Linked DNA regions of Chelatococcus sp. YT9. The protein of the gene in region 1 interacts with the protein of each later gene in a pairwise test. Links are inferred from orthologs where the notes say so. Each region holds a gene or a part of one and is shown in the gene's direction. Other genes may lie near its edges. The genes, in order: KIO76_RS11765 and lpdA.

Region 1 (14,712 bases):
AACAAGCTTGCCCTCCGCCAGCGCAACGCCGTCAACGACGTCTAGCCGGCCAAAGCCGAGTTCCAACTTGCCGAACACCGGCGGCATCGCCTGAACGAAGCGCTGTGACGGCCAGATCTGCCCCTTCCCAGGTGGAGGTACCGGCCCCAATGCCAGCGCGGCGAGATCCGCGAACCTTAATTGCGGCACCTTCAGCGCGCCGTCGATCTGGCCAGCCTCGTTGATGGCGAGGCGACCCTCAACGGCGGCGCCCCCGACGTCGCCCTTAAGGCCGGTAAAGACCACACCCTCCTGGGACAGGCGGCCGTCCGCCTCGAGATGCGCGGCCGTCCCTGGCTGAAGGCCCGGAAATGATCGCGCAAGCACCTGCGCCAAAGCTGCGAGGTCGCTCGTCGCGAGCTTCACTTTGCCCTGCGCAAGCGGTGGCATCCCACCGGGCTGAACAGGTCCACCGGGCTGAACAGGTCCACCGAGGCCTCCGGCAACCGAGAGCGTCGCGCCTGCCACCCGCAGCTCCGCCGTGCCGGCGAGATCGGCGAGGGTCCGACCCTTGGCGTCCAAGACGAGTCGCCCTTCGCCCGTGCCGGGAAGGGGTACGACATCGACGCCAAGCTGCCGCAGCAGATCGACACCATCGCGAGCCGTAAGATCCATGCGGATGCTAGCTTCGCCAGCTTGCGCAGCCTGATCCGCTCCAGGCGCAGGCAGACTGAGAGCCGTCCGGAACGCCGTACCGCCGCCCTGCCCTTCAAGGGTCGCGACCACAGGCCCTTGCGCATCCCGCCTCTCGGCTCTCAGGGCAAGCGTCAGCGGGGCGGCCAGTGGCGCGATCCGCTGCAATGTTTCGTTGAAGGACGGCGGTAGGAAACGCGAAGCAAGCGCCGCGATGACGGCCGGCCGCGGAGCCGACAAGCTTCCATCGATTTGCCCGCCATCGCGGCCGATGCGGCCCGCGAGCTTCATATTCGCGCCGTCGACGTTCGTCATCTCGGCGCTGGCGATCGTCAAGGCTTCGGCATCACGCGTGATTCTGGCTTTCAGTCGTCCGCTCGGGGAAGCAATCGTCCCGAAGCGAGGTGCCTCAAGATCGATCGACAGGCCGAGGTCCGCATCTGTCAACCCACCCATGCCGGCGTCCAGCAGGGGCATATTCGCGAGATTAAGCCCTTTGCCGGCGAGTTGCGCGTCAAACCGGGCGCGCTCCGCTCCCGTCGGTGGCGTATAGCGGAACAACCCGGACAACGTCGCATCGCCCGCGGTGAAGCGGATGTTGCGCGCGGCGAGTACCGCCGAGGACAGGGAGAGATCGGCGACGCCGCGCGATGCCGGCAGCGCAGCGATTGCCTCCATCAGCGGCCTGGGAAAACCAATGCGGCCAAGAGACAGGGCGAGGCGCGCCGGCTCCTTGATGCCGAACTGCACACGCCCCAAAAAGGCCGTCTCCGCACCAAAGTCGACGGTGCCGGACGCCTCCAGCCGCGCGTCCCCCGCCCCGGCGAGATGCAAGCGCTCGATCGTAGCCTTGCCGCCCTCGCGGCCGACGACGAGATCGAGCGGCCCAATTTCCTCACCCGCAATGGCGAAGCTCGCGGCCTGGACACCGATGGACGCCTTCAGCGAAGGCAGGATCGAGACAAGACGCTCCCCGATCTCGCCGGTGCGTACCGCGAGATCGGTGCCTTGCGCGATCTCCAGGCGGCGTGACGTCAGAGCCATTGACAATGACGGGCCGCTCCGCCCGAAATCGAGCTCCCCGGCACCTCCCAGCGCCAGGCCGGAGCCACCGGCTGCGTTGGTGACTTCGACGGTTTCCGCTTTCAGACGGCGCCCCACCGTCGTCACTGTCGCTGTGACCATCAGTGCGGGCGGCTGTTGGGCTGCGTCCTGCGCGCTATCGGCACGCACCATCTCGGCCGGCGGTAAGGGTATCACCGCGCCAAGCCGGCCATTGAATCCGGGCGCGAATACGCGTGAACCGCCTTTTGCGGTTGTGCTTGCGGCGAGGAGGAGATCGCCATCAATGTCGAGATGCGGCGAGGTCAGCTCGCCAATGGCGCCTTTGACACGCAGGCGCCCCTCGGCGTCGATCGTGCCGGTGGAAAGGCGCAGCGGCACGTTCCCTACGCGCCCGGCGATCCGCCATGGACCGGCTAGCGCCGTAGCCTGAATCTCGCCGCTGATCGGTCCGATATCGCGGACGCCGCCCTCGGCCTCGATCAGACGCAGCTGCCCCGCTTCCACGACGAGCTTCTCGATCCCGAAAGCGGTGATCGGCATTGGGATCGAGTTGTTGAGCTCGGGGAGCATGATACGTCCGTCGTCGCCCACCACGGCGGTGACCACCGGTCGCTCGAGCCGTGCTTCGACAACCCGGACCGCGCCCGACAGCAATGCGGCCGTTTCCAACTCCACCGACAGCGCGTTGGCCGTGATACCCGGCCGCCCCGCCGCCGGCGCACCAATGGTGACCCGGCCCAACACCACCCGCGGCGAAGGCAAGAGCCTCAGGTTTATGTCCCCTTGCGTTATGACCGGGAGCCCAAGCGCGCGCGACAGCGCCAACTCGACGTCCCCGCGTCGCGCGTCCCAATCGATGAAATAGGGAACCGCGAGAGCCGCGCAGAGCACGAGGACAATCAGGCCAGCGATGATCGTTAGGATATCGCGCACGCTTCTAGACTCATGGGATCAGTCGGTCATGGGCAGTCGGTTGCGAGAGAACGCGGCCAGGCGGCCACCACGGTCAGACCTATAGTAACGGGTTCCCGTCAAAAAATGGCGAGGGACACCAAGTATTTTGGCCAAAACGGTATGAGCTGCGCCGTGAGTCGCCGCGCCGGTACCCACACACCGTGCAGCGAACACATCTTGCGGCACAACTTGCCACACCATAGCGCCCCCGATTGGCATTTCGAGGGCATCTGCGCATTAAACGTCGACGATCTTGCCGGGATTCATGATGTTGAGCGGATCGATCGCCCGCTTGATTCGCGCCATCAGATCAAGCGCCGGCGCGCCATGCTCCGCCTCGAGATAGTGCATCTTCTTCTGACCGACCCCGTGCTCGCCGGTACAGGTGCCGCCCATGGCCAGCGCGCGCATCACGAGGCGCTTCAGAAATGCCTCCAACACTTCGATCTCGGCCGGATCATCGGTGTTCACAAGCGGCTGGACATGGAAGTTACCGTCGCCAACATGGCCAACGATCGGCGCGATCAGCCCGATCTCAGCAATATCAGCCCGAGTCTCTTCGACACAATCGGCAAGCTGCGAGATCGGCACGCAAACGTCGGTGGGCACTGGCCGCGCGCCCGGCCGGAGGGCGAGGGTCGCCCAGTAGGCGTCATGGCGCGCCTGCCAGAGCCGGGAGCGATCTTCCGCCTTGGTCTCCCAGATGAAGGGCCCGCCCCCGAGGTCCTCGGCGATTTCGCCAAAGCGCTCCGCTTGCTCGCGCACGCTCGCCTCCGTGCCGTGAAACTCCAGCAACAGCAACGGACTCTCCGGCAAGCCAAGCTTCGAGTGCAGGTTCACCGCCCGCACCATGGTCTGGTCCAGAAGCTCGATCCGAGCGACCGGCAAACCCGTCTGGATGGTGAGGATAGTGGCATCGCAGGCCGCGTGGACCGAGGGAAACGGGCAGATGCCGGCGGATACAGCCTCAGGAATGCCATGCAGCTTGAGGGTGATGGATGTGATGATGCCGAGGGTGCCCTCTGACCCGACGAAGAGGCGCGTCAGGTCATAGCCGGCGGAGGATTTCTTCGCCCGGCTCGCAGTCTTGACGACCTCCCCCTCGGGCGTGACCACAGTCAAGGACAGAACATTGTCCTTCATCGTGCCGTAGCGCACGGCATTGGTGCCGGAGGCACGCGTCGCGGTCATACCGCCGATGGAGGCGTCCGCACCGGGGTCGATCGGGAAGAACAGGCCCTGATCGCGGAGGAAGTCGTTGAGCTCCTTGCGCGTGACACCGGGTTCGACCACGCAGCTGAGATCCTCCGCGTGGACCGCGATGACCTTCTTCATCAGACTGGTATCGACCGAGATCCCGCCAAGCGGCGCGTTCACATGCCCCTCGAACGACGTGCCCGTCCCGAAGGGAATGACCGGTACCCGATGCTCGGCGCAGAGCTTCACGATCGCCACCACGTCCTCAGTCGTCTCGGGGAACACGACGGCATCCGGGGGCTGGCTCTGTACCCAGGTCAACGTGTTGCTGTGCTGCTCGCGGACCGCATGGCTCGTCACCAGCCGCGACCCGAAGTCGGCGGCCAGCACCTTGATCACGGCTGCGACCGCATCCGGAGAAGGACGAGTGGCGGTTGGCGCGGCTTGCAACATCTCGATCGACCCCTTCATCTTGCCTCACCCGCGACATTCGAGGCGCAGCCGCGGCATGGTCAAGGGCCCTTTTAGCTGCGCTTGCGGACGGTGTCGAAACGAAAACAAGGTATCGGCTCCCGAAACAGCCTTTCGTTGTTCTCGCGGCTGAAGGGCAGAGCGGCCTATCTGCGGAAATTCTGAACCGGCGGCGGCGGTACATAGGGCGGAGGTGTCAGCTGCTGCCGCATCTGCTGGTTGCGAATCTGGTTCATCTGCTGCTGCTGGAGCTGTTGCTGACTGTTGTCCTGCAACTGACGCTCGATGGCGCGGTTCTGTCGCTGGTACTCGCGCTGGAATTGCGCATCGTTTTGGGCATAAGCAAACGAGAGCGTTGCCACCAGCGTCAGGAACGCCCCTGCAGTAAGTCTGAGAAGCCGCTGACCGGGTGTGACCGCCACCTCTTCAACCGATCTCTGCCACATCTTGCCCCGCCTCCATCTATCCTCTACCCCACACGGGGCGGACGTTATTACATATGGTGGCCGACGCCACCGCCACCAAGGGCATGTTGATTGGTTGAAGGCTGTGGGGAGCGCTTCCCGTCTGGCGTCAAGATCGGCCGCACAGGCGTCAGTGCATGCCCCGGTCGAGCGATCGTCTGAACTCCCGCTCGATCTGGCGGTGCCCGCTCTGTTGCTGCTTCTGCCGGTCGAGCGCGTTCTGCATATGCTTCATAATGATTTCATTCTGCCTCCGGAAATCGCGTTCGAACTCGCTCCGATCCGCATCTTCCGCCTGTGCAGCGTTGAAATGAACTGTGTGGCACCAGATTGCGACGGCTCCACAAAGGCCTATGAGCCTCGCCAGGTTGACGAGGCTCGAACATATATCCATGTATCGTGCTTTACGGCTGGATCTCGCGCGAAAATTGTCGTTCATGACTTGACTACACAGATCGAGTGTCTGAGCCCGCAGCGTGGCGACCTTCGTTTCTTGTTATTGTCGCGATGACTTCAGAGCTTGGCCGCTAGCGCGCTCGTTCTGGCGATCGAAGTTCCGCTGCCGGATACGAGCTCAATGGCGCTCTCGACGCCGTTCGCGTTTTGGTCCAAGGTCGCCATATGAATCAAGGCATCAATAGAACCCATCCTCAGCTTGACGGCAGGCCGGACGACACACGTCTCGCGCCGCGCGGCGGGAGCCTCAGCGAGCGCGCCCGGGCGCAGGCCGCACCCGCCGCCTATCTTGCTGGCCTCAACCAGGAGCAGCGCCTCGCGGTGGAGACCACGGAGGGGCCGGTGCTGGTGCTCGCCGGCGCCGGCACGGGCAAAACGAGGGTGCTGACCACGCGGATCGCCCATCTCATCGCGACGGGCCGGGCGCGGCCTTCCGACATCCTCGCCGTCACCTTCACCAACAAGGCGGCGCGGGAGATGAAGGCGCGTGTCGGCCTGCTGGTCGGCCCGGCCGCCGAGGGAATGCCCTGGCTCGGCACCTTCCACGCCATCTCCACCAAGATCCTGCGCCGCCATGCCGAACTCGTCGGCCTTCGCAGCGATTTCACCATTCTCGACGTGGATGACCAGATCCGCCTCCTGAAGCAGGTGATCCAAGCCGCCAATCTCGATGAGAAGCGCTGGCCGGCGCGCCAGCTTGCGAGTCTCATCGATGGCTGGAAGAACCGCGCGCTCGGCCCTGACCAGGTGCCACACGGCGAGGGCGCCGCCTTCGCGAATGGCCGCGGCACTGACCTCTACCGTCACTATCAGGAACGTCTGAAGATCCTGAACGCCGCGGATTTCGGGGATCTCCTGACCGAGACCATCCGGCTGTTCCGCGAGCATCCGGACGTCCTCGCCCAGTATCAGAAGCGCTTCCGCTACATGCTGGTGGACGAATATCAGGACACCAACGTCGCGCAATATCTCTGGCTCCGGCTGCTCGCCCAGGGGCGCGAGCCTGGCCAGCGCAACCTCGCGTGTGTCGGTGACGATGACCAGTCGATCTATGGCTGGCGTGGCGCGGAGGTCGACAACATCCTGCGCTTCGAGCACGATTTTCCGGGAGCCGTGGTGGTGCGACTGGAGCGGAACTACCGCTCGCACGCCCATATCCTTGCCGCGGCCTCGCATCTCATCGCCCACAATGAAGGGCGGCTTGGCAAGACGCTGCGCACCGACGACGAGCCAGGCGAGAAGGTGACGATCACCGGCGCCTGGGATTCGGAGGAGGAAGCGCGCCTTGTCGGCGAGGAAATCGAGGCCTTGCAGGCAAAGGGTCACAATCTCTCGGAGATCGCCATCCTCGTGCGCATTTCGGCACAGATGCGCGAGCTTGAAGATCGCTTGGTGCAACTCGGGCTACCCTACCGCGTGATCGGCGGTCCGCGCTTTTATGAGCGCATGGAGATCCGCGACGCGCTGGCCTATTTCCGCTGCGTCGCCCAGCCTGCTGACGATCTCGCCTTCGAACGCATCCTGAACACGCCGAAGCGCGGCCTCGGCGATGCGACCGTGCAGGTGCTCCATGCCCATGCCCGGGCAGCGCGGATCCCGCTGATGGAAGCGGCACGCTTCATCGTGGAGACAGAGGAGCTGAAGCCGAAGCCGCGCAGCTCCCTGCGCGAGCTGCTGGCAGCTTTCTCGCGCTGGAGTTCGCTGATCGACAGTACGCCGCAGACGGAACTCGCCGAGATGATCCTGGAGGAGTCCGGTTATACGGAGATGTGGCAGAAGGACCGGTCCGCGGAAGCGGCTGGACGGCTGGAGAACCTCAAGGAGCTCGTCCGCAGCCTTGAGGAATTTCCCGACCTCCGGAGCTTTCTGGAACACGTCTCGCTGGTCATGGATGCCGTCGAGAATGACACGGAAGACCGCGTCAGCCTGATGACCCTCCACGCGGCAAAAGGACTTGAGTTCGACACGGTGTTCCTGCCCGGCTGGGAAGAAGGGTTGTTTCCCAATCAGCGCGCCCTCGACGAGAGCGGGCGCGCAGGGCTGGAAGAGGAGCGCCGCCTTGCCCATGTCGGCATCACGCGTGCCCGGCGCCGCGCCAAGATCTATTTCGCCTCCAACCGCCGAATCCACGGCCTGTGGAACGCGACGATCCCCAGCCGCTTCATTGACGAGCTACCTGAAGCCAATGTGGAGGTCACCGAGGCCCCTGCCGCCTTCTCCTACGGCGGTTACGGCAAAAGCCGCTTCGATGACGTGGAATCGTTCTCATCGTCCTACGCCACGCCGGGCTGGCAGCGCGCCCAGAACAAGGGCGGACTTGGAGGTGGCGGCAGCCGCGGAGGCTTCGCGCAAGGGAGGGGCGGCTACGGGAGCTCGTCAGGTCCCGGGCGTGGCGGCCTGCTTATCGAGGGCGAGCTCGTCGCCAAGTCATCGGGACCGGCTTCCGAATTCGCGCCCTCGGACCGCGTATTCCACATCAAGTTCGGGCCCGGCTCCGTGGCGGCCGTCGATGGCAACAAGCTGACCGTCGATTTCGACAAGGCCGGTCGCAAGATGGTGCTGGACAGCTTCGTCCAGAGACAAGGCTGAGCCGCCACGCTTCATCATCGGCGATGACCTTCAACGGGCCGCTCCATCGCGGCCCGCAGGTACCCGGCATACGAAGCGAAGGAAAATATAGCGCGGTGGGAAACTTGATCTTTACAGATCGGCGGAAACTTAATCTAGGCTTTATGCTTGAAAATTCGCAAGCACATAAAATCCAACATTAAAACATATTTCCGGCGCATTACATTTTCGCGTGTTTCTACTCCAAGTCTTAAAATAAATCACGGAACAAAGTTCCGCCCCAGCTATTTTAATGGCGCCGGTGATGGGCGGAGTACACGGTAAAGATCCCCTCGACGTTTCGCCGGCACATCGGGTCACGCATAGGATCATAAGGAGATGATCATGCCGAACCAAGGTGGACATGAAGGCAAGCAGGGCCAGAAGGACATGCAGAAGAACATGCATCCTTCAAAGGGTCACACGCAGAGCAGCGGCACGCAGAGCGCGTCTGGCTCCTCTGGCCAGCACAACCCGCAGTCTGCGCCCGGCGCTGGCAAGGACCGCGATCAACAGACCCGGAAATAAGCTGATGCCGCCAGGTTGGCGGCGAAACGGCGCAACAGCGGTCGGTTCGGGCAGGGCCTGAGCCGGCCATAACTTTTTTTCAAGACAGAGAAATCTGCGGCGTTAAAATTCGCGCGTGGAAGGAAACGCAACGCAGCACGGGCCCATGTCAGCCACCAACGAAGCCATGGGCATCTTCGCCCTGAGTCAGGGGGAGCGCACACGCTTCTTTGCCTGTCCGAATTTCGCGGCGCTCGATTGCCTGACTGCGACGTTCCGCACCTATCGCTACGTACCCCACACGCATGACACTTTCGTTATAGGCTCCGTCATCGCCGGCTGCGAGACATGGACCGTCCGCGGCATGCGCGGCTATGCCGGACCGGGAGACTTCGTCTTCGTCAACCCCAACGAGGTCCATGACGGCGCCCCCCATGGGGACGGCTACTGCTACCGGATGAGCTATCCGTCCATCGAGCTGTTGCGCCAGATCGCCGCCGAGATCAGCGAGAAAGAGGTGACAGCGACGCCTTATTTTCCGGAACCGGTGGTCCACGATCCGGCTGGCGTCGCGCTCTTTGTGGCCGCCCATGTCGCAATGGATGCGCAGTCAGACGTCCAAGCCGGCGAGGAGTTGCTCTATCGCGCCTATGCCCATTGCCTGGCGCGACATGCGCAGATCAGGCCGCCGGCCACGAGGGGACGGGAGGCGGATCGGGTCGCGCAGATCGGGCGCCTGATCGCGGACCACTACGCTGATGATCTCTCGCTCAGCCATCTGGCGACTGCAGCGGGGTTGCCGCGCCATCGTCTGATCAGCGCTTTTCGCCAGGAGACCGGGATGACACCGCATGCCTTCCTTGTCGACCGGCGAGTCATCGCCGCCCAAGAGGCCCTGCGGCGCGGCGCTACGCCAGCCGAAGCGGCGGCAGCCACGGGCTTCTGCGACCAGGCCCATCTTACCCGGGCCTTCAAGGCCCGCATTGGCATCACCCCGGGCGCCTACCGGGCAGCGGTATCCTGAGCACGACATGTTCTGACGTTCTTCCCTCGCACCTTCGAGGTTGCCCATGCTGGACCGCGGACAGCACACGCCGTTACACCACCATGCCCGCAACCGTGAATGGCGCGCGGGGTTTGCCGCGATCATACCGGTGGCGATCGCCGCGGTGCCGATCGGGCTTCTGTTCGGCGCGCTTTGCAGCGCCAAGGGTTTGACCGTCGCCGAGGCAGGGCTGATGTCCGCGCTCGTCTTTGCGGGCGGCTCCCAGTTCGCCGCGATAGAACTCTGGGCTGCGCCGGTCCCTATAGCAGCCCTCGTTTTCTCAACCCTGCTGATCAATGCCCGGCATGTGCTCATGGGCGCCTCGCTCACACCCAAGACGCAGCTGTTCTCGCCCCTCCAGCGGTACCTCGGGTTCCATTTCCTCACAGACGAAACGTGGGCGCTCGCCGAGCGACGCGCCGTCGCCGCTCCCCTGACCCCGGCCTATTGGTTTGCCCTGGCAACGCTGCTTCCCACGGCCTGGGTCGGCTCGACGCTCGTCGGCGCGGCAGTCGGCTCACTGCTCGGCGATCCCAGAAGCATCGGCGCCGATTTCGCATTCACCGCGCTCTTCATCGGGTTGATCGCGGGGTTTTGGAGGGGGCGCACGACGGCGATCACCATCGCCGCAAGCGGAGGCGCAGCCGCCCTCACCTATCTCGCGCTCGGTCCACCCTGGCACGTGGCGGCGGGCGCGATGGCGGGCATTGCCGCAGCCTATGCGACCGCGCCCGAGACCGAGACCGAGACCGAGGATGTCAAGGAGACCACGCCGAATTCGATGACCTGCAACGCAGGCTCAAAGCAATAACAGAACCATATTCACATGATTATAAATAATAAAGCGCTTAGACTAAAGATCTCGGCTCTCACGCATATACGCAAATTGACGCCTTCTAAGCACAACCACCAATATTTTTTTAATCGTTCCGAACGGGCATTTCACTATCTTTCGCGCACCCCCCGGAGGGGCAATTTTTTCTCGCAACAGGATGGAAGTGAGGAGAAAATTGATGCGTTATTCAGATAAAAATAAAACGTGGACCGTGAATACCTGCAACATTTTGCGTCTAGCCAGCATACTCGACCCGGCGGAACGCCCATGACGGGGGCCCCGACCCGGCCTGCGGCCAACCGCCTCGCGCATCGAGCGGTCAGATGTGAATGGTGCGACGGCCTCAAAGCTGTGGCGCCCGTTGCCGCCGTTGTCATGCCCGTCGGCCTGCTCTTCGGCGCCCTTTCCAGCGCGAAAGGCTTGACGCTGCTGGAGGCGGGCCTGATGTCCATCCTGGTGTTCGCAGGCGGAGCCCAGATCGCGGCGATGGACCTATGGCTGGACCCGATGCCGGTCGCGGCAATCGCGCTCTCCACCTTCCTGATCAACGCGCGGCACGTCCTGATGGGTCTATCCCTCGCGCCGAAAACCCACGCCTTCAGCCCCCGTCAGCGGTTCATCGCCTTCTTCTTCCTGACGGACGAGGCCTGGGCGCTCTCGGAAAGGCGCGTTCTGAGCCACCCGCTAACACCGGCTTTCTGGTTCTCACTGGCTGTCGTCATCCCGATCGTCTGGAGTACAGGCACCTATATCGGCGCCCGCTTCGGCCACTGCCTGGGCGACCCCTGCGCGATCGGAGCGGACTTCACCTTCACGGCGCTCCTGATAAGCCTCATCGCCGGGTTCACGACAAGCCGCACGGCGCTCTCGGCCGTTCTTGCGAGCTGCGTCACGGCAACCTTGAGCTACGTGGCCTTGGGTGCCCCCTGGCACATCGTCATCGGAGCGATGGTGGGGCTGACGGTGGCCTATCTCACTGCGCCGAGAGATCTTGTCGCGGATCCCGCCGAGCGCAGCCTCATCGCCGACGCCTTGTCCAACCTCGATCCCGGCGCCCCGCTCGACTGCCCGTCAGGAAGCCGCCCATGAGTAGCCGCCCATGAGTATTGCCAGTTCCATGAGTATCGACAGCTCCGCCCTCATGGCGATTCTCGCGATGGCGGGGGTAACCTATCTCACGCGCATCGCCGGCATCGCGCTTGCGGGGCGGCTCACGCTCTCGGGACGAGCGAAAGCGGCTTTTGACGCCATTCCGCCGGCGGTGCTCGTCGCGGTGATCGCGCCCAGCGCGCTGGCGACCGGCTGGCCGGAGACCATTGCGGCGGCGATCGCCGCCCTGTCCGCGACGCGACTTCCCCTCCTCGCCACTGTCGCCATCGGGGTTCTCGCCGTCGTCGGCCTCCGGGCCATTGCCGGCTGAACGCCCGTCGTCCCACGCGCAAAACCTCCGCAGTTTTGCGCGTGATGCAGCCTCTGTTTGCCTCGCTCAGGACTGGAGCGGCCGCGTCGCCTCCTGCAGCCACTGCAGTGCCTCGCCATCCACGAGCGGCCCGATATGGGCGAGTACATCCGCGTGATAGGCATCAAGCCACGCGATCTCATCGTCCGTCATGAGCGACGGATCGATCAATGCGCGGTCGATCGGCGTGAAGCTGAGAGTTTCGAATCCCAGCATCGGCCGCTCGCCGCCGGGCACCTCACGGGGCTCCACAAGGATCAGATTCTCGATGCGTATGCCGTAGGCCCCCTCCTTGTAGTAACCGGGCTCATTGGACAGGATCATGCCGGGCTCCAGCGGCACGGTCCCCAGCTTCGACAGGCGCTGCGGCCCTTCGTGCACCGAGAGGTAGGAGCCGACGCCATGGCCCGTGCCATGGTCGAAATCCGTTCCCGCCTGCCAGAGGGAGAGGCGCGCCAGAGCGTCGAGCTGCGCGCCTGACGTGCCCTTCGGAAAGATCGCGGTTGCGACCGCGATATGTCCCTTGAGCACGCGCGTGAACCGATCGCGCATCTCATCCGTGACCGCACCGACGCTCACGGTACGGGTGATGTCAGTGGTGCCATCGCGGTACTGGCCGCCGGAATCGACCAGGAAGATCCCCGGCTCGATCTTTCGGTCAGACGCCCTCGTGACCCGATAATGCGGCATCGCCGCGTTCGGTCCGGCCCCTGCGATCGTGGGAAAAGAGATGTCCATCAAAGCGTTGGTCTGGCGGCGGAACTCCTCGAGCGCCTCGACCGCGGCGATCTCTGTGAGAGCGCCGCCGGGCGCCTCCCGGGCAAACCAGGCGAGGAACCGCGCCATGGCCACGCCGTCGCGGCGGTGGGCGCTGCGGCTGCCTTGCTGCTCCACGGCATTCTTAACAGCTTTCAATCGCGTGATGGGATCCGCGCCGACATCCACCCTGCCGCCACCCTGCTCGATCGCCTGTTTCAGCGCCATCGCACCTGTCGCAGCGTCGAGGCGTACTGGCGCTCCCTTGGCCGCGACCGCCGCGAGAGCTTCGTTAAAGGCCGCCGGCGAGACGATATCGGCGACACCAGCGAGATGGGCGCGAACCTCTTGATCGACACGCCCAGGCTCGATGAACAAAGTCGCGCGTCCCTGCGCCGGCAGGAGCGCGTAGGCCAAAACGAGGGGCGTGTGACTGACGTCGCCGCCACGGATGTTGAAGAGCCAGGCAAGGTTATGCGGATCACTGATGACAAGGGCGCCGACACGCGCCTTGGAGAGCGCCTCCTGCACGGCGGCTACTTTCGCATCCGCAGCCTCGCCCGCGAACTCCGACGGATGAACGACGACCGGTGACGCGGGTGCAGCCGGACGATCGCTCCACACCAAGTCTAACGGATTCGGGGACAGCGCCACCAGTTCCCCGCCAGCTGCATCCACGGCGGCAGCCAGACGCTCGGCCTGCGGCACCGTGTGCAGCCAGGGATCGTAGCCCAGCCGGCCCCCGGCCGGCAGATTGGCCTCGATCCAGCTTTCGACGCTTGTTTCCGCTAGCGCAACCGGTGTGAAGACGTCTAAGTCGACTTCATCTCGCACCTGCAGCGTATAGCGGCCATCCACAAGCACCGCAGCCGCATTCACCAGCACCACGGCATATCCCGCCGAGCCTGAGAAACTGGTCAGCCATGCAAGACGGTCATCGCTCGGGGGCACATATTCCCCCTGATGCTGGTCAGCCCGTGGCACCACAAAGCCGTCGACACCACGTCTGACGAGTTCCTCGCGCAGGGCTGCGAGACGGGGAGCACCGGTTGACGCCGAGGTGGGCTTGTCGAAGCTCTGGAAAACAGAAGATGCCATTGAGATCCCACCGTATTCATCCGCGAACGTGTCGATCAAGACTAATGACGGGTTAACGCCGCCGCAACGCGACAGGCCAGTTTTTGCCCGTTTTGACACGGAAACATGCACCCTGGGCGCATTTCGCGTGCATCGAGAGGCAAGATCCGCACGAGACCTGCATTTATTGCATATCTAAGTTAGGTCATATGCGCTGACCCATCTTCTTCGCAGATGCAGCATTCCCTATATTGCGATGCATGAAGGGACGGCGATGTCCGTCCAGATCCGGAGGCGGCAATGGCAGAAGTAGCAATGTCCGGCTATGCCGTAGCGGCGAAGAAGCCGCGGAAGGCTGTCGGTTTTATTGAGCGGCTTTGGGCGAAGATCGAGGCGGCGCAGATGGCGAAGGCCCAGCGCTATTTCGAACAGCACTATCCCTCATTGGCACGCGAGTTGGTCGCGATGCACAAGGCGGAAAAATCCGCGAACTGATGTTTGGTGAGGCTAAGGCCTCGATCCGTTGTCGACGCTTCCACGATGACGGTATTCCGCAGGGGAAGCACAGCAAGGAACATTGAGATGATCCTGGTGACCCTCTTCAACAGCGTGGCACGCTTCATCGCCGCAGTGCACGACGTCGTTCATGAAGCGATGGAACTGCGCGCCGAGATGGCAAAGCGCTATCCGAATATCTAAAGACTATCAGCCAACGGTCCCTGCCAAAGCCTCGAAGCTTTCGAGGCAGCGGAACGGTTGTTCGCGAGCCCGCCCGGTCAAAGCCAGGGGCGGGCTTTTGCTGTCGGGCGCCTCGGCTTGCGAGCGGCTGCACCGCCCTTGCGCAGACGCAGGGTTGCCCAGCCGTCGCGCTGGCTTTGCTGCATGAGGCGCAGTCCCTGGGCTGCATAGGCCGAAAGCACACCGGGGACATCGCCCGGCAACAATCCGGAAAGCACGAGCAAGCCGTTGGGCGCCAGCACCGCCGCGATGGAGGGCGCCAAGCGCCTGAGCGGCCGTGCCAAGATATTGGCGAAGACAAGGTCGAACCGCCCCGGCCGCCCCGCGAGGGCGTGGCGCACGCCAGGCGCGACATAGAGACGGAGATGGCCGGCCGCCGCGTTGAGCTGCGCATTGCGCCGCGCTACCT
Region 2 (14,626 bases), 880 kb from region 1 along the record:
TGTCGTGCTCGGCAAGGTCCGCGCCAAGCAGGACCAGCTCGGCGACACAGTCGAGCGTTCCAAGGTGCTGCCGCTGCTCATTCATGGCGACGCGGCCTTCGCCGGCCAGGGCGTCGTGGCGGAATGCCTCGGTCTGTCCGGCCTGAAGGGGCACCGCACCGGTGGCTCGCTCCATTTCATCATCAACAACCAGATCGGCTTCACGACCAATCCGCGCTACGCGCGCACCTCGCCTTACCCGTCGGATCTCGCCAAGATGGTCGAGGCGCCGGTGTTCCACGTGAATGGCGACGACCCGGAAGCCGTGACCTTCGCCGCGAAGATCGCGATCGAGTTCCGTCAGAAGTTCCACAAGCCCGTCGTCATCGACATGTTCTGCTACCGCCGCTTCGGCCACAACGAGGGCGACGAGCCGGCATTCACCCAGCCGATCATGTACAAGAAGATCCGCCAGCACCCGACATCGCTGGAGATCTACGGCAAGAAGCTCGTGGCCGAGGGTGTGCTGGCCGAGAGCGAGGTTGAGGAAGCGAAGGCCGCGTGGCGCGCGAAGCTCGAGGGCGAGTTCGAAGCGGCGCAGACCTACAAGCCCAACAAGGCTGACTGGCTGGATGGCCGCTGGTCGGGCCTCAAGGCTGTCCGCGAGGATGCCGATGATCCGCGCCGCGGTGCGACAGGCCTGCCGGAAGCGACGCTCAAGACCATGGGCGAGCGTCTGACGAAGGTGCCGGAAGGCTTCCATCTGCACCGTACGATCCAGCGCTTCCTCGACAACCGCCGCAAGACGATCGAGGAAGGCCAAGGTATTGATTGGGCGACGGGCGAGGCGCTTGCCTTCGGCTCGCTTCTGCTCGAAGGCCATCCGGTTCGCCTGTCGGGCCAGGATGTCGAGCGGGGCACCTTCAGCCAGCGCCATTCAGTCTTGCTCGACCAGGAAAACGAGGATCGTTACACGCCCCTCAACAACCTCGACGAGAACCAGGCGCGCTACGAGGTCATCAATTCGATGCTTTCGGAAGAGGCCGTGCTTGGCTTTGAATATGGCTACACGCTGGCTGAGCCGAATGCGCTCACCCTGTGGGAGGCGCAGTTCGGCGACTTCGCCAACGGCGCCCAGGTCGTCGTCGACCAGTTCATCTCCTCGGGCGAGCGCAAGTGGCTCAGGATGTCCGGCCTGGTGATGCTGCTGCCGCATGGCTACGAAGGCCAGGGGCCGGAGCATTCCTCCGCCCGCCTGGAGCGCTATCTGCAGCTCTGTGCCGAGGACAACATGCAGGTCGCGAACTGCACGACCCCGGCGAACTATTTCCATATCCTGCGCCGGCAGCTGAAGCGCGAGTTCCGCAAGCCGCTCATCCTGATGACGCCGAAGTCGCTGCTGCGCCACAAGCGCTGCGTCTCGACGCTGGACGAGCTGGCCGAGGGCACGAGCTTCCACCGTATTCTCCGAGACGACGCCGAGCGTCTGCCGAAGGAGAAGATCAAGCTCGTCAAGGACGAGAAGATCCGCCGGGTCGTGATGTGCTCCGGCAAGGTCTACTACGACCTCTATGAGGAGCGCGAGAAGCGCGGCATCGACGACATCTTTTTCCTGCGCGTCGAGCAGCTCTATCCGTTCCCGGCGAAGACGCTTGCCGGCATCCTCTCCCGCTTCCGCAATGCAGAGGTGGTGTGGTGCCAGGAAGAACCCAAGAACATGGGTTCGTGGAACTTCGTCGAGCCCTATCTCGAATGGGTCCTCGACCATTCCGGACTCAAGGCAAAGCGTCCGCGGTATGTCGGCCGTCCCGCCTCGGCTTCAACAGCTGTCGGCCAGATGTCGAAGCATCTCGCACAGCTGCAAGCTTTCCTCGACGAGGCGTTGGCTTCCTGAGGGAAGCCATCGTCCCGCCAACCAAACTGGCCGCAAGGCCTTAGATCGTCATCCATCCGGCCCGGCCGGCAGACAGTAAGAAGCGAACATCATGGCGACCGAAATCCGTGTGCCGACACTCGGCGAATCCGTGACGGAGGCCACCATCGGCCGGTGGTTCAAGAAACAGGGCGAGGCCGTCAAGGCCGATGAGCCGCTCGTGGAATTGGAAACCGACAAGGTTACGCTGGAAGTGAACGCTCCGGCCGCCGGCGTTCTGGCAGAGATCACGGCCAAGGAAGGCGACACTGTCGAGGTTGGCGCCCTGCTCGGCTCCGTCACCGAAGGCGGCGCAGGTGCTGCTCCCGCCAAGGCAGCCCCGGCCAAGGCAGCCCCGGCCGATGCGCCCGCAGCGAAGCCGGCTTCAGCTCCTTCTCCTGCTCCAGCAGCGGCCCCCGCCGCCGCCAAGGGAGACAACGGCCCTGCCGTCGGCCGCATCGCCGCCGAAACCGGCCTTGATCCCGCGAAGGTCGCGGGCACCGGCAAGGATGGCCGCGTGACCAAGGGCGACATTCTCGGCGCGCTCTCCACCGGCGCGGCGACCCAGCCGGCTCAGCCCGTGCAACTGCGCGCACCCTCGGCCCCAGACGATGCCTCGCGTGAAGAACGCGTCCGCATGACCAAGCTGCGCCAGACCATCGCGCGCCGCCTCAAGGAAGCCCAGTCCGCCGCCGCCATGCTGACGACGTTCAACGACGTCGACATGTCCGGCGTCATGGACCTGCGCAACCAGTACAAGGACGTGTTCGAGAAGAAGCACGGCGTGAAGCTCGGCTTCATGGGCTTCTTCGTGAAGGCCTGCGTGCAGGCGCTGAAGGACGTGCCGGCCGTGAATGCCGAGATCGACGGCACGGACATCATCTATAAGAACTACTATCACATCGGTGTGGCCGTCGGCACGGACAAGGGTCTCGTCGTCCCGGTGGTCCGCGATGCTGACCAGCTGTCGATCGCCGGCATCGAGAAGCAGATTGCCGAGTTCGGAAAGCGCGCGCGTGAGGGCAAGCTGACCATCGAGGAAATGCAGGGCGGAACCTTCACGATCTCCAACGGCGGCGTCTACGGCTCGCTCCTCTCCACGCCGATCCTCAACGCGCCGCAGTCTGCGATCCTCGGCATGCACCGCATCGAGCAGCGGCCTGTGGTGAAGAACGGCCAGATCGTCGCGCGGCCGATGATGTATCTCGCGGTGTCCTATGACCACCGTCTCATCGACGGCAAGGAAGCGGTCACGTTCCTGGTCCGCATCAAGGAAAACCTCGAGGATCCGACACGTCTCGTGCTGGACCTCTGATCCCGACTCTATAGTCGCTTGGGCGCTGGTCGCTCGGGACCACCGCTTCGATCCAGAACCGGGACTCGCGGTGAGGTTCTGAAGGAAAGGCTGGTGCGATGGATGGCGTTCTGGTGATCACAGGCGGTGGCAGGGGCATCGGCCGCGCCACCGCGCTCAAGGCCGCGGCCGCGGGATACCGCGTGGTCGTGAACTACGTGTCCGACGCCGCGGCTGCCGAGAGCGTCGTGGAGCTCATCACAGCGGCTGGCGGCACGGCCGTTGCGGTCAAGGGTGACGTTGCCAGTGAAGCCGACGTCATCCATCTGTTCACCGAGGCTGACAAGCTCGGGCCACTCGCGGGGCTGATCAACAACGCCGGCATCGTCGATCGCGCGGCGCCGCTCGTTGACATGTCGGTCGAGCGCATCACACGCATGATGATGGTGAACGTCGTGGGCAGCCTCGTCGCCGCTCGCGAGGCCGTGCGGCGCATGTCCACCCGCTTCGGCGGCCGGGGCGGCGTGATCGTCAATGTGTCCTCGCGCGCGGCAGCCTTGGGCGGCCCAAACCAATACATCGACTACGCCGCCGCGAAGGGCGCCATAGACAGCTTCACCCGCGGGCTCGCCCTCGAGGTCGCCGATCAGGGCATCCGCGTTTCTGGCGTCCGACCAGGCATCATCGACACGGATATCCATGCGAGTGGAGGCGATCCCGGCCGCGTCGCGCGGATGCGCAGCATGCTTCCCATGGGCCGCGAGGGCAGTGCTGACGAGGTCGCGGACGCGATCCTGTGGCTCATCTCCGACAAGGCCAGCTATGTGACCGGCACGACGATCGATGTATCGGGCGGCCGCTGAAGCAGTTTGTAAGAAGGAAAGAACACGAAATGGCTGACGCTTACGATCTTGTCGTCATCGGTACTGGACCGGGCGGCTATGTCTGCGCCATCCGGGCCGCCCAGCTCGGCCTGAAGACGGCCGTCGTCGAGAAGCGCAAGACCCATGGCGGCACCTGCCTGAACGTCGGCTGCATCCCGTCCAAGGCGCTGCTCTACGCCTCGGAGAAATTCCACGAGGCTTCACACGCCTTTGCCAAAATGGGCATCGGGGTATCGGCGCCGAAGATCGACATCGCGCAGCTGCAGGCCTTCAAGCAGGAAGGCGTCGACGGCAACGTCAAGGGCGTGGAATTCCTGCTCAAGAAGAACAAGGTCGACGTCTTCTTCGGAACCGGCAGCATTCCGGCCGCCGGTTCGGTCTCTGTGAAGGCCGAGGACGGCTCGGTGCAGACGATCGCCACGAAGTCCATCGTCATCGCGACCGGCTCGGATGTCGCCAAGCTTCCCGGTGTCACCATCGACGAGAAGGTCGTGGTGTCCTCGACCGGCGCGCTCGAGCTCACCAAGGCACCCAAGAAGCTCATCGTCGTGGGCGCCGGCGTCATCGGCCTCGAGCTTGGCTCGGTCTGGCAACGCCTCGGTGCCGAGGTCACGGTGGTGGAGTATCTAGACCGCATTCTGCCCGGTATGGATGGCGAGGTCGCGAAGCAGTTCCAGCGCATCCTGTCCAAGCAGGGCTTCTCCTTCAAGCTGTCGAGCAAGGTCACCAAGGTCGAGACGGGCAAAAGCGGCGCCAAGGTCACCGTCGAGCCCGCCGCCGGGGGTGCTGCGGAGACGCTCGATGCCGACATCGTGCTCGTGGCGATCGGACGTACGCCGTACACCGATGGCCTCGGCCTCGCTGAGCTCGGCGTCGAGCTCGACAAGCGCGGCCGCGTCGTCGTGGACGGCCACTATGCCACCAAGGTTCCCGGCGTCTATGCCATCGGCGATGTCATTGCCGGCCCGATGCTCGCCCACAAGGCCGAGGACGAGGGCGTCGCCGTGGCCGAGATCCTCGCCGGCAAGGCGGGCCATGTGAACTACGAGGTCATCCCCGGCGTCGTCTACACCTTCCCCGAAGTCGCCTCCGTCGGCCGCACCGAGGAAGAACTGAAGGAAGCCGGCATCGCCTATAACGTCGGCAAGTTCCCCTTCACGGCCAACGGCCGCGCCAAGGTGAACCAGACCACCGACGGCTTCGTGAAGTTCCTGGCGGACGCGAAGACAGACAGGGTGCTCGGCTGCCATATCATCGGCCCCGAGGCCGGCGAGATGATCCACGAGGTGGCCGTGCTGATGGAATTCGGCGGCTCGTCGGAAGATCTCGCCCGCACGTGCCATGCCCACCCGACCCGCTCGGAAGCGGTGAAGGAAGCGGCTCTGGCCGTGGAGAAGCGCGCTATTCACATGTAAACGCGCCGGACTTCACTGGAGATGTTGATCCCCGGCCTCGCGCCGGGGATTTTTTATACCAAGGCTGTGCAAATGCCGTCAGGGGGAAGGGACAACGAGAGGATTTCCGGCCGCCGAGTGGGCGAGGCATCTGTTGTCCGCGCGGACCTCTCCCCGGGCAGCACGATGGTCGCCGGGGAGGTTTGGGACGGGCTTTGATCATTCCTTTGAAGCGGGTGCCCTCACCCGCGCCTACGGCGCGACCTCTGCCGCCGGGAGAGGTCAAGAACCGTTCCAGGCCGGCCACGGCACCAGACCTTCGGCATTCCTACTCCCCAGAGGGAGAGGGACAGGGTGAGGGTCTACGCGAGATTGTCAGGCCCATAAAAAAGGCAGCCGCCTCGGCAGAGGACGGCTGCTATTCGTTCTGGAGGTCGTCTGTGGTGGCGCCGGTGAGAGTCGGCGTCAGCCTGTCTGTGTGCTCGACGGAGCCTGGATCGACTGCTGGGTGTCAAGCGACGAGGTATGCTTCGGGCCGCAATCCGCAAAAGCGGCAGGGGCAAAAGCCGCGCTGGCGGCGAGGGTCAAGGCGAGGATCAGTGAACGCATCGTCTTTCTCCTTCAAGGGTCCTGGGCCCAACCCAGGGATCGGTTCCCCCAAATTGGCCCCTTAGCAGGCTACACGGCATATCGTAGAGAACAAGATGGGGGTGGGTATCGTTCTGCCCTAACATCAGGCATCTCACGCAATAGTGTGCGATAGGAGGAGAATGGTCATGGCAGGAAGCGTGAACTCCATTCCGGACAACGGCGCCCCGACGCCGTACATCTGCGTCAGCCGCGGGAACGAAGCCATCGCCTTCTACAGGCAGGTCTTCGACGCCAAGGAAACGCTGAAGATCTCCGATCCAGCGGGCAAGATCGGCCATGCCGAACTCGCCATCGGCCAGGGCAGCATAATGCTCTGCGACGAATTTCCGGAGTACGGGGCGCTCAGCCCGGAAACCATCGGCGGTTCACCGGTCGTCTTGCATATCTACGTCAAGGATGCGGATGCTACTGTCGCCAAGGCGGAAGCCGCAGGAGCGACTATACTGAAGCCGGTCGAAGACCAGTTTTACGGCGATCGCGGCGGAAAGCTGAAGGATCCTTTCGGGCATATCTGGTGGGTCTCCACCCGCATCGAGGATATTTCGCACGATGAAATGCGTCGGCGCGCCAAGGACCTCTATGGCATGAGCTGACAAGCTCAGCCGCCGGCTGTGGCGGCCACCCGGAAGCCGTCGGAATGCCTTGCAAACACCACGAAAGGCGGGCACGAGCGGATGGCGATGCTTGGAGGACATTATCGATGCGCCGCTTGCTGAAGCCGTTGTGGTTCCTTCTCGCTGTGCTCTTCCTGGTGGAAGCCTGGCTGTGGGACAGGCTCGCACCCGTCGTGGCCGCGCTCGTCGGTCTCCTGCCGTGGGCGGAATGGACGAGGACGTTAGCCGCCTTCATCGATCGCCTGCCCCCGCTGGCCGTGGCCGCGCTTTTCATCGTGCCCGCGAGCCTGCTGCTGCCGATCAAGCTTCTCGCCCTCTGGCTTCTCGCCAATGAGCACTGGTTCCTGGCCGTTGGTCTGCTTGTCGCCGCGAAGATGCTCGGGCTCGGCGTCACGGCCTACCTCTTTGAGCTCTGCCGCGGAAAGCTGCTAGAACTGTGGTGGTTCGCCTGGCTTTACCGGCATCTCCTGGACATTCGCGCCTGGGCCCACCGCCAGACCGAGCCCGCGCGCCGGGCGCTCCACGCAGCCATCGCCGCCGTACGGTTTCGCGTTGGCGTTCAGGGCCAGCTTGGGCGCCGTATCACACATCTGCGCCGGCGCGCCCGCCGCTTCGGCAGAACCGCCTGATTAGGCAGATCTCGCCCAACCTTTCATGCTCGGGGATGAGCGGCATCATAGGCGGCGAGCAGCCTTGCCGCGTCGACCTTCGTGTAGTTCTGCGTCGTCGACAGGGAGGCGTGGCCCAGCAGTTCCTGAATGGCCCTGAGATCTCCCCCACGACCGAGGAGATGCGTTGCGAAGGAATGACGCAAGGCGTGCGGCGTTGCGCTGGTGGGCAGCCCGAGCGCGCCTCGCAGATTTTCCATGACGAGCTGGATGATCCGCGGCGACAACGGGCCACCGCGCGTTCCCACGAACAGCGGCCCTTCTGGCGGCAAGGGGTGGGGGCAGGCCGCGAGGTAATCCGCGATGGCACGCGATACCTGCGGCAACACGGGCACGCTGCGCGTCTTGCCGCCCTTGCCCGTCACCGTAATATCCATCTGCCCGTCGACGGGTGCGTGACGGCGCTGGAGACCAAGCGCCTCGCTGATCCGCAACCCGGACCCATAGAGCAGCGCCAGTACGGCCGCATCGCGCGCCAGGATCCACTCCGCCCGATCATCGCCCGCCCTGCTCTCAATTGTCGTGACGGCTTTCGCCGCCGTAACCGCGAGTGGGCGTGGCAAGTTCTTCTTCACCTTGGGGCCACGCACCGCCGCGAAGGCAGACGCATTGCCCAGACCGCTCCGTTCGAGGTGCCGCGCAAAGGAGCGCAGTGCCGCGAGCTGGCGCATCAGCGAGTGGCTGCCGATGCCATCCCGTCGCCGGGCCGCGAGGAATGCCCTGATATCGGCCGGGCCAAGGGCCGCGATGGTGCGCAAGGTGGCCGGCTCTCCCTGGTACTCGGTGAGGAAGGTCAGGAATTGCCTGAGATCACGCCCATAGGCCTCGACTGTCTTGGGCGACAGACGGCGCTCGGCGGCGAGATATGATAGCCAGGTCGTGGTTGCGACGAAGAGACCCTGCCCGGCGTCGTTCGCTCGACCCGTCTCGTCCGGCTCGCCGTCTGGCGAGGAAGGCGCTCGCGAATCATCGGTGCGCGGAAGCTGATGACGTCTCGGCTGATGTCTCGACATGCCATCATCATCCATGATTCGTCCTAATCGCGGGTGAACGGCGCCGGTTGAGGCTGAACGCCATTCGCGCCGCACTCGCGCGTCGAGGGTGAACATCTGTGCCGGCAGTGCTATGCCTGCCCTCATGAGCCCTGCCGCCATCAGCATCTGAACGTCATGAGCATCACCGAGGCAAGCCCCACGATCAAGGCATCGTCCGGCCAGGTCGTAGACGTGCTCGTGCCCGTCGCGCTTGATACGGCCTATTCCTACAAGGTCCCGGCGGGGCTCAACCTGAGCGCGGGTGATGTGGTCGTGGTGCCGCTCGGGCCGCGCGAGACCGTCGGCGTCGTGTGGGAAACGCGGCCCGGCGAAGGCGGCAACCTGAAAGCCGTCGTTGGTCGCGTCGATACGACGCCCATGGGCCCGGCCCTGCGGAAGCTCGTCGAATGGATTGCCTGGTACACCGTTTCGCCGCGCGGCCTTGCCCTGCGGCTTGCGCTCCGCATGCCCGACCCGAGCCGCCCGGAAGCAGTTCGCGTTGGTGTGCGGCTCGCCGGGCCGCCGCCTGCCCGGGTGACGCCAGGACGTCAACGCGTGCTGGCGCTGGCCCAGGCGGGGCTCGTCTTCACCAAGAAGGCGCTGGCCGAAGAAGCTGCCGTAAGCCAGGCCGTGGTGAACGGACTGGTCGACGAGGGCACGCTGGAGACGGTGGCGTTGGCGCAGGAGCCGGTCGCGCTGCCGCCCAACCCAACCTTTGCCCAGGCGAACCTTTCCTTAGTCCAGCAGGAAAGCGCGGATGCCCTGCGGCAGACCGTGGGTAAGGGCGCATTCTCCGTCACGCTGGTGGAGGGCGTGACCGGCTCCGGCAAGACGGAGGTTTATTTCGAGGCGATCGCTGAGGCGCTGGCGCGTGGCAAACAGGCGCTCATCCTGATGCCGGAAATTGCCTTGACCGCCCAGTTCCTGGAGCGCTTCGCCAGCCGCTTCGGGACGAGACCAGCCGAATGGCATTCGGGCGTCGCGGCCCGTCGGCGCGAGCGTATCCATCTTGGCGTCGCCGCTGGGGACGTGCGTGTCGTCGTCGGCGCGCGCTCGGCTCTGTTCCTGCCGTTCCGCGAACTCGGCATCATCGTCGTCGATGAAGAGCACGAGACGGCCTACAAGCAGGAAGACAATGTGCAGTATCACGCCCGCGACATGGCCGTGGTGCGCGGGCGCATCGAAAATTTTCCCGTGATTCTCACCTCGGCGACACCATCGATCGAGACCAAGGTCAACGCGCAATCGGGGCAGTACCGCTATCTCGCCCTGCCCGAACGCTTCGGCGGCCGCGCCATGCCCACGATCCACGCGATCGACCTGCGCCGCAGCCCGGCCGCGCGCGACCACTGGCTGTCGCCACCGCTTGTGGACGCGATGCGCGAGACGCTCGACCAGGGCGAGCAGGCGCTGCTCTACCTTAACCGCCGCGGCTATGCGCCGCTGACTCTCTGCCGGTCCTGCGGGCATCGCTTCCAGTGCCCGAATTGTTCAGCCTGGCTGGTCGAGCATCGCTACCGCCGCGCGCTCGTCTGCCACCATTGTGGCCACATCGAAAGGCGGCCAGACAATTGCCCGGCGTGTGGCACGGTGGATGCGCTGACCGCCTGCGGGCCTGGCGTCGAACGGCTGGCAGAGGAAGTCGCCGAGCATTTTCCGGACAAGCGCAGTATCGTCCTGTCGAGCGACATGCCGGGCGGCACGGAACGGCTGCGCGACGAACTCCAGGCCGTGGCCAACGGGGAATTCAGTATCGTCATTGGCACCCAGCTGGTGGCCAAGGGACACAACTTTCCGGGGCTCACGCTGGTCGGCGTCGTCGATGCCGACATCGGCCTCGCCAATGGCGACCCGCGCGCCGCCGAGCGCACCTTCCAGCTGCTGCAGCAGGTGACGGGGCGCGCCGGCCGTTTCGAGAAGCCCGGCCGTGCACTCATCCAGACGTTCCAGCCCGACCACCCCGTGTTGCAGGCGCTGCTCTCCGGCAATGCCGAACGCTTCTACCGGGAAGAGATCGCTCAGCGCGAAGCGGCGGGCCTGCCCCCCTTCGGCCGGCTCGCCGGCATCATCGTCGCGGCGCCTGACCGGAACGAGGCCGAGGCCCACGCCCGCGCACTGGCGCGCACAGCCGAGACGCCGCAGGACGTGCATGTGTTCGGCCCTGCCGAGGCGCCGCTGGCGCTGGTGCGCGGCCGCTATCGTTTCCGCCTCCTGGTTCGTGCCACCCGCGAGACCGACCTCCAGGCTTATCTCAGGGCTTGGCTCGCACGCGCGCCGCGCCCGCCGCAACGCATCCGCGTGACCATCGACGTTGATCCGCAGAGTTTTCTGTAGTTTACCGCTCTTGCCGGATCACGGGAGATCACCCGTGCTGATAGCGAGGACGCGGCCGAGCTCGGTGGCGGTGATCTCCTTGTATTCGGGACATTGGGCAAAATGGCTTAGGAGCCCTTCCTTGCCGAGTCCGTCCTGCATGCATTCTCGCCAGAACGTCTTGCCGGCGACATCCGGCTCCCGTCCGAGGATCTCCCGATAGAATTGGTTTATCAGCCCATCGTCCTCGACCGCATCAAAGCGGGTGGCGAATTGATCCGTTGCGGCGAGATCACAGGCCAACTGCTGACACGTCTTGCCTTTGTCGAGAGCGCCCAATCCTTCGGCGACAACCCTACCTGGCAGATTGTCGCCGTAGACCGCCTTGCTTAAGCGATAGGCGCTGCCCGCGTTCCCATCCAGATCCAGCGCGAGCATGGTATCGGCGAACTGAATTCTCTCAGTATTGATGAACTTCAACTCGGGTGCGAATCCCTCCTCCGGTTTCCCTGCTGGAAAGTACCGAGCATTCAGATGGAGGCGGATGCCATCGTCCTCATAGGATATGGTATATGCATTCCGCGTCGCTTGGACGACGATGGTATCGACTCCTTCACCCATGTCGATCTCGCCCTGGTTCCAATCCCCCAAGGTCATCCGGTCATCGAGAGGCGTCGGCAGACCACAGTCCGAGAGAATAGCCAGATCAAGAAATGAGAGACCCTCAGCGCTGTTCTCTGGAGCCTTCGGCCCCAGCGCTGAATGATACTGCGCAGCGAACGTTTCCTCGACATGGACTCTGTCATTGTCGAGGGGTACACCGTGGGGAAACAATGCCAGAACATTGTCGCCTATGAAGCGGGGAGCGCCATCCACCATGGCGATATTGCCATCCCAGCCGGTAATATTACCTCTCCCGGGCCCCACCCCACCGGTCATGAAGAGAGCGTGGGCGACCTCATGATGGAACAGCGTTGTGGCGTCGAAGCGCCGCTGCTCATCGAACGCACCATCGAAAGATAGTTTCTCCAGAACGTCTCGGCTGATCCTTACATCTATATCAGCTTCTTCGGGATCGTTGTCGCTGCCCGTGATCGCCTTGAAGGCAGAATGCGTCATGAGGCGCATTCCTTCCGCGTCGCCGCGACGAGCCGTCGTCTTCAGACCAACTATATGCGTCTCGGCGAAACGCTGTCCCTCAAGCTTGGGAACGACGGTAAGTTTGAGACTGAGCGGATGCGGAGAGGGCAGAAAAGCTAACCAATCCACCACCGCCCGTGCATAGCAATAACTCAGAGCCTCGAGTGATTCCTGAGGAACAGTACCCGATTCGTCAAATATAAACACGTCCTTATTCATAATTTCTCCGAATATCGTAAATCAATTTCATATTATCACAAAGAATAAGTGAATTTATCTATATATTCGATATATCAGCCGCATGGCACCGACCTCTAGACTATTGCCCAATCGGCCAGTAAAACGAAACGAGGCGCCCATGGAGCGCCTCGCCGCAGATCCGCAGTTAAGTAGCAGCTTTAGCTCATTCTAAATATCAAGCGAAGACGTCGCCGACATGTGCGGTCTCGTCAACGGCCACTGCCTTCTTCATGTAGTTCTCAGCCTCTTCGAAACGGCAAAGAGTGTAGAGAAATTTGGCCTCATCCATCATCTGTGATTCCACTGTCCAGTGTTTCAACCCACCCTCATCAACCTCTCGCCCGAAGATTTGGCGGTAGGATTGCTTGACATAGTCTTCACTGCGGTAGGGCACGAGATCGCTATCATCAAGCTGGAGCCGCGGCAGGAGGTGCTTTATGAGGGCTTCAGGTTTGTAAAAATCGAGTTTCTCAGCGGCATAGAGAATGGTGGATAAATCGGCGTCCGATCCCCCCATAGCCCTAACGAATTGCAAAGCTTTGACATTCTCCTCAGTCGCATCCAGGATTACTATGCCATCGTTGAACTTGACGTATTCAACGTCCACGAGTTGAAGATCGACAGAACGACCTTCTGCTTTCGAGGACACATGCCAAACTGAATCGACCTTGCTGAATCTATAGTCTGACCTGTTGCCCGTCAGCTCGACTGCATCTTTGCCATCTCCAAGATCAACCGATCCTGACGCGGATGCATCCAGCTTGTAGATGTCGCTCGCATTGCCGATTGCTTCGATCTTGAAGGACTTTGCATCCGACTCCGCCTGCGCCTTCTCCGCCGCAAGCTTCAGCTCGGTCACGTACGCCTGCGATGCGGCGGCGATCGCATCCCCGAAGGTATTTTCTTCCTGAACCGCCCTCTCCTGCCACTGGTTCCAATATGTGGGCTCCTGCTTCACCACGACATCGAACGCTTCAGATCCGCGCTCCAGGGCCGCCTCCCTCACCGCAATGAGCCACACCGGCGTGCCAGGGGCTAAGTCTGGCGCTTCAGGGAGTTCCGGCTTTCGTACCTCCTGCCGAAGGGCCTCAATCTGCTCCTGCAGGTCCTTCTGCATCGCCTCCTGGATCTCCGGCTGGAGAGCCTTCAGCTTTGCCAATGCCTGTGTAGCCTTATCCAGCTCCAATTTCACGCTCTCAGCGGATGAAGTTTCGAGGTCCTTCCGGATCCTCGCCATGACCGATGTCAGGTCTTCGTAATCCTGTGTATTGCTCTTCAAGAGCCTATGCACAAACTTGGCACTTGCATCGTTCAGCATACCTTCCTGTTCCGGAAGGCGGCGCTCGATCTCCTGCCTGACGGCATCAGCCCATGCCTGCTTTTTGGCCTCTGCCTGCGCCTTCTGCTCCGCCTCAAGCTTCTGCGCCGCTTCGGCCTCGGCCTTAGCCTTCTGCTCATCCGCGAGCTTCTGCGCCGCCTCGGCCTCGGCCTGCGCCTTCTGCTCATCCGCGAGCTTCTGCGCCGCTTCGGCCTCGGCCTTGGCCTTCTGCTCATCCGCGAGCTTCTGCGCCGCTTCGGCCTCGGCCTTAGCCTTCTGCTCATCCGCGAGCTTCTGCGCCGCCTCGGCCTCGGCCTGCGCCTTCTGCTCATCCGCGAGCTTCTGCGCCGCTTCGGCCTCGGCCTTAGCCTTCTGCTCATCCGCGAGCTTCTGCGCCGCCTCGGCCTCGGCCTTGGCCTTCTGCTCATCCGCGAGCTTCTGCGCCGCCTCGGCCTCGGCCTTAGCCTTAGCTTCGGCCTTCTTCTGCAATCTCTCTAGCGCCTTCTTTCGAATCGCTTCGAGTTCCAGCTTATATGTCTCATCGGTTTCAAGAAGCTCAATGTCTTCGCGCTTAAATCTTTTGTTTTCAGTTATTTGATTCATCACATTCCCTCGCGTGAATTATCACGCGTGGAATATAGCCTCACACATTTTCTTGTGGTGATATACTATATAGATCTACTTTTTTATTTATAAATAGAAGTAATTACAATGCGCTTTCCTGGAATTTCTATTTCAGCGAGAATTCTTCTCGAAATTGCTCGGTATGAGGCACTTATTGAAATGACCACATGGAGCCACGCTCCCGCGATGTCTCGAGGTGCCGCCACGAACGCGCGGCCATGATGTTGCTTGACAATAGACGCCAGCAACCCGGCGGCGAAGGCCAGCCGGGTGCGCGGGCAGAAGCGCGGCAATCATGCGCAAGCGCCGGACCCTATGCTATTGGTTCCCTGCTATGCCTGCGGCGAGCGCGGCCGCGTCAAGCGGGAGCGCGACAGCGTGTCTCGACGAGGCTCGCCCAATAGCCGATGCCGGCCGTCACGATCTCATCGTTGAAGTTATAGCGCGGATGATGAAGCCCGGCGCTTTCGCCATTGCCGATGAAGATGAATGCCCCGGGCCGCTCCTCGAGCATGTAGGAGAAGTCCTCGGCCCCCATGATCGGCTGGATGCCCGTGTCGA

The links.
Region 2: the proteins of KIO76_RS11765 (region 1) and lpdA interact in binary tests that used the Escherichia coli proteins (3 or more experiments, as listed by UniProt). The link is inferred for Chelatococcus sp. YT9 from one-to-one orthologs.

What each region holds. Positions count from the first base shown.
Region 1 is NZ_JAHBRW010000001.1:2,568,294-2,583,005, reverse strand. What follows is about bases 5,080-8,156. They hold KIO76_RS11765 (ATP-dependent helicase), read left to right. Parts: upstream 5,080-5,444; coding sequence 5,445-7,868; downstream 7,869-8,156. Outside these bases: KIO76_RS31590 (AsmA family protein), read right to left, coding at 1-2,670; KIO76_RS11775 (FAD-binding oxidoreductase), read right to left, coding at 2,929-4,359; KIO76_RS11770 (hypothetical protein), read right to left, coding at 4,506-4,805; KIO76_RS11760 (hypothetical protein), read left to right, coding at 8,226-8,414; KIO76_RS11755 (AraC family transcriptional regulator), read left to right, coding at 8,560-9,417; KIO76_RS11750 (AzlC family ABC transporter permease), read left to right, coding at 9,464-10,249; KIO76_RS11745 (AzlC family ABC transporter permease), read left to right, coding at 10,541-11,362; KIO76_RS11740 (AzlD family protein), read left to right, coding at 11,391-11,693; KIO76_RS11735 (aminopeptidase P family protein), read right to left, coding at 11,760-13,586; KIO76_RS11730 (hypothetical protein), read left to right, coding at 13,866-14,060; KIO76_RS11725 (50S ribosomal protein L11 methyltransferase), read right to left, coding at 14,342-14,712. UniProt on the Escherichia coli protein: A helicase with DNA-dependent ATPase activity. Unwinds DNA duplexes with 3'-5' polarity. Translocates on single-stranded DNA with 3'-5' polarity. Initiates unwinding more efficiently from a nicked substrate than double-stranded DNA.
Region 2 is NZ_JAHBRW010000001.1:1,683,493-1,698,118, reverse strand. Bases 3,290-6,280 are described here. They hold lpdA (dihydrolipoyl dehydrogenase), read left to right. Parts: upstream 3,290-4,077; coding sequence 4,078-5,484; downstream 5,485-6,280. Other genes in these bases: KIO76_RS07570 (VOC family protein), read left to right, coding at 6,240-6,280; KIO76_RS07575 (hypothetical protein), read right to left, coding at 5,929-6,072; KIO76_RS07585 (SDR family oxidoreductase), read left to right, coding at 3,305-4,048. Also shown: KIO76_RS07595 (2-oxoglutarate dehydrogenase E1 component), read left to right, coding at 1-1,873; odhB (2-oxoglutarate dehydrogenase complex dihydrolipoyllysine-residue succinyltransferase), read left to right, coding at 1,965-3,206; more of KIO76_RS07570, read left to right, coding at 6,281-6,707; KIO76_RS07565 (hypothetical protein), read left to right, coding at 6,815-7,357; KIO76_RS07560 (tyrosine recombinase XerC), read right to left, coding at 7,381-8,409; KIO76_RS07555 (primosomal protein N'), read left to right, coding at 8,566-10,764; KIO76_RS07550 (DUF4214 domain-containing protein), read right to left, coding at 10,783-12,102; KIO76_RS07545 (hypothetical protein), read right to left, coding at 12,299-13,441; KIO76_RS07540 (hypothetical protein), read left to right, coding at 13,409-13,939; KIO76_RS07535 (M20 aminoacylase family protein), read right to left, coding at 14,424-14,626. UniProt on the Escherichia coli protein: Lipoamide dehydrogenase is a component of the glycine cleavage system as well as of the alpha-ketoacid dehydrogenase complexes.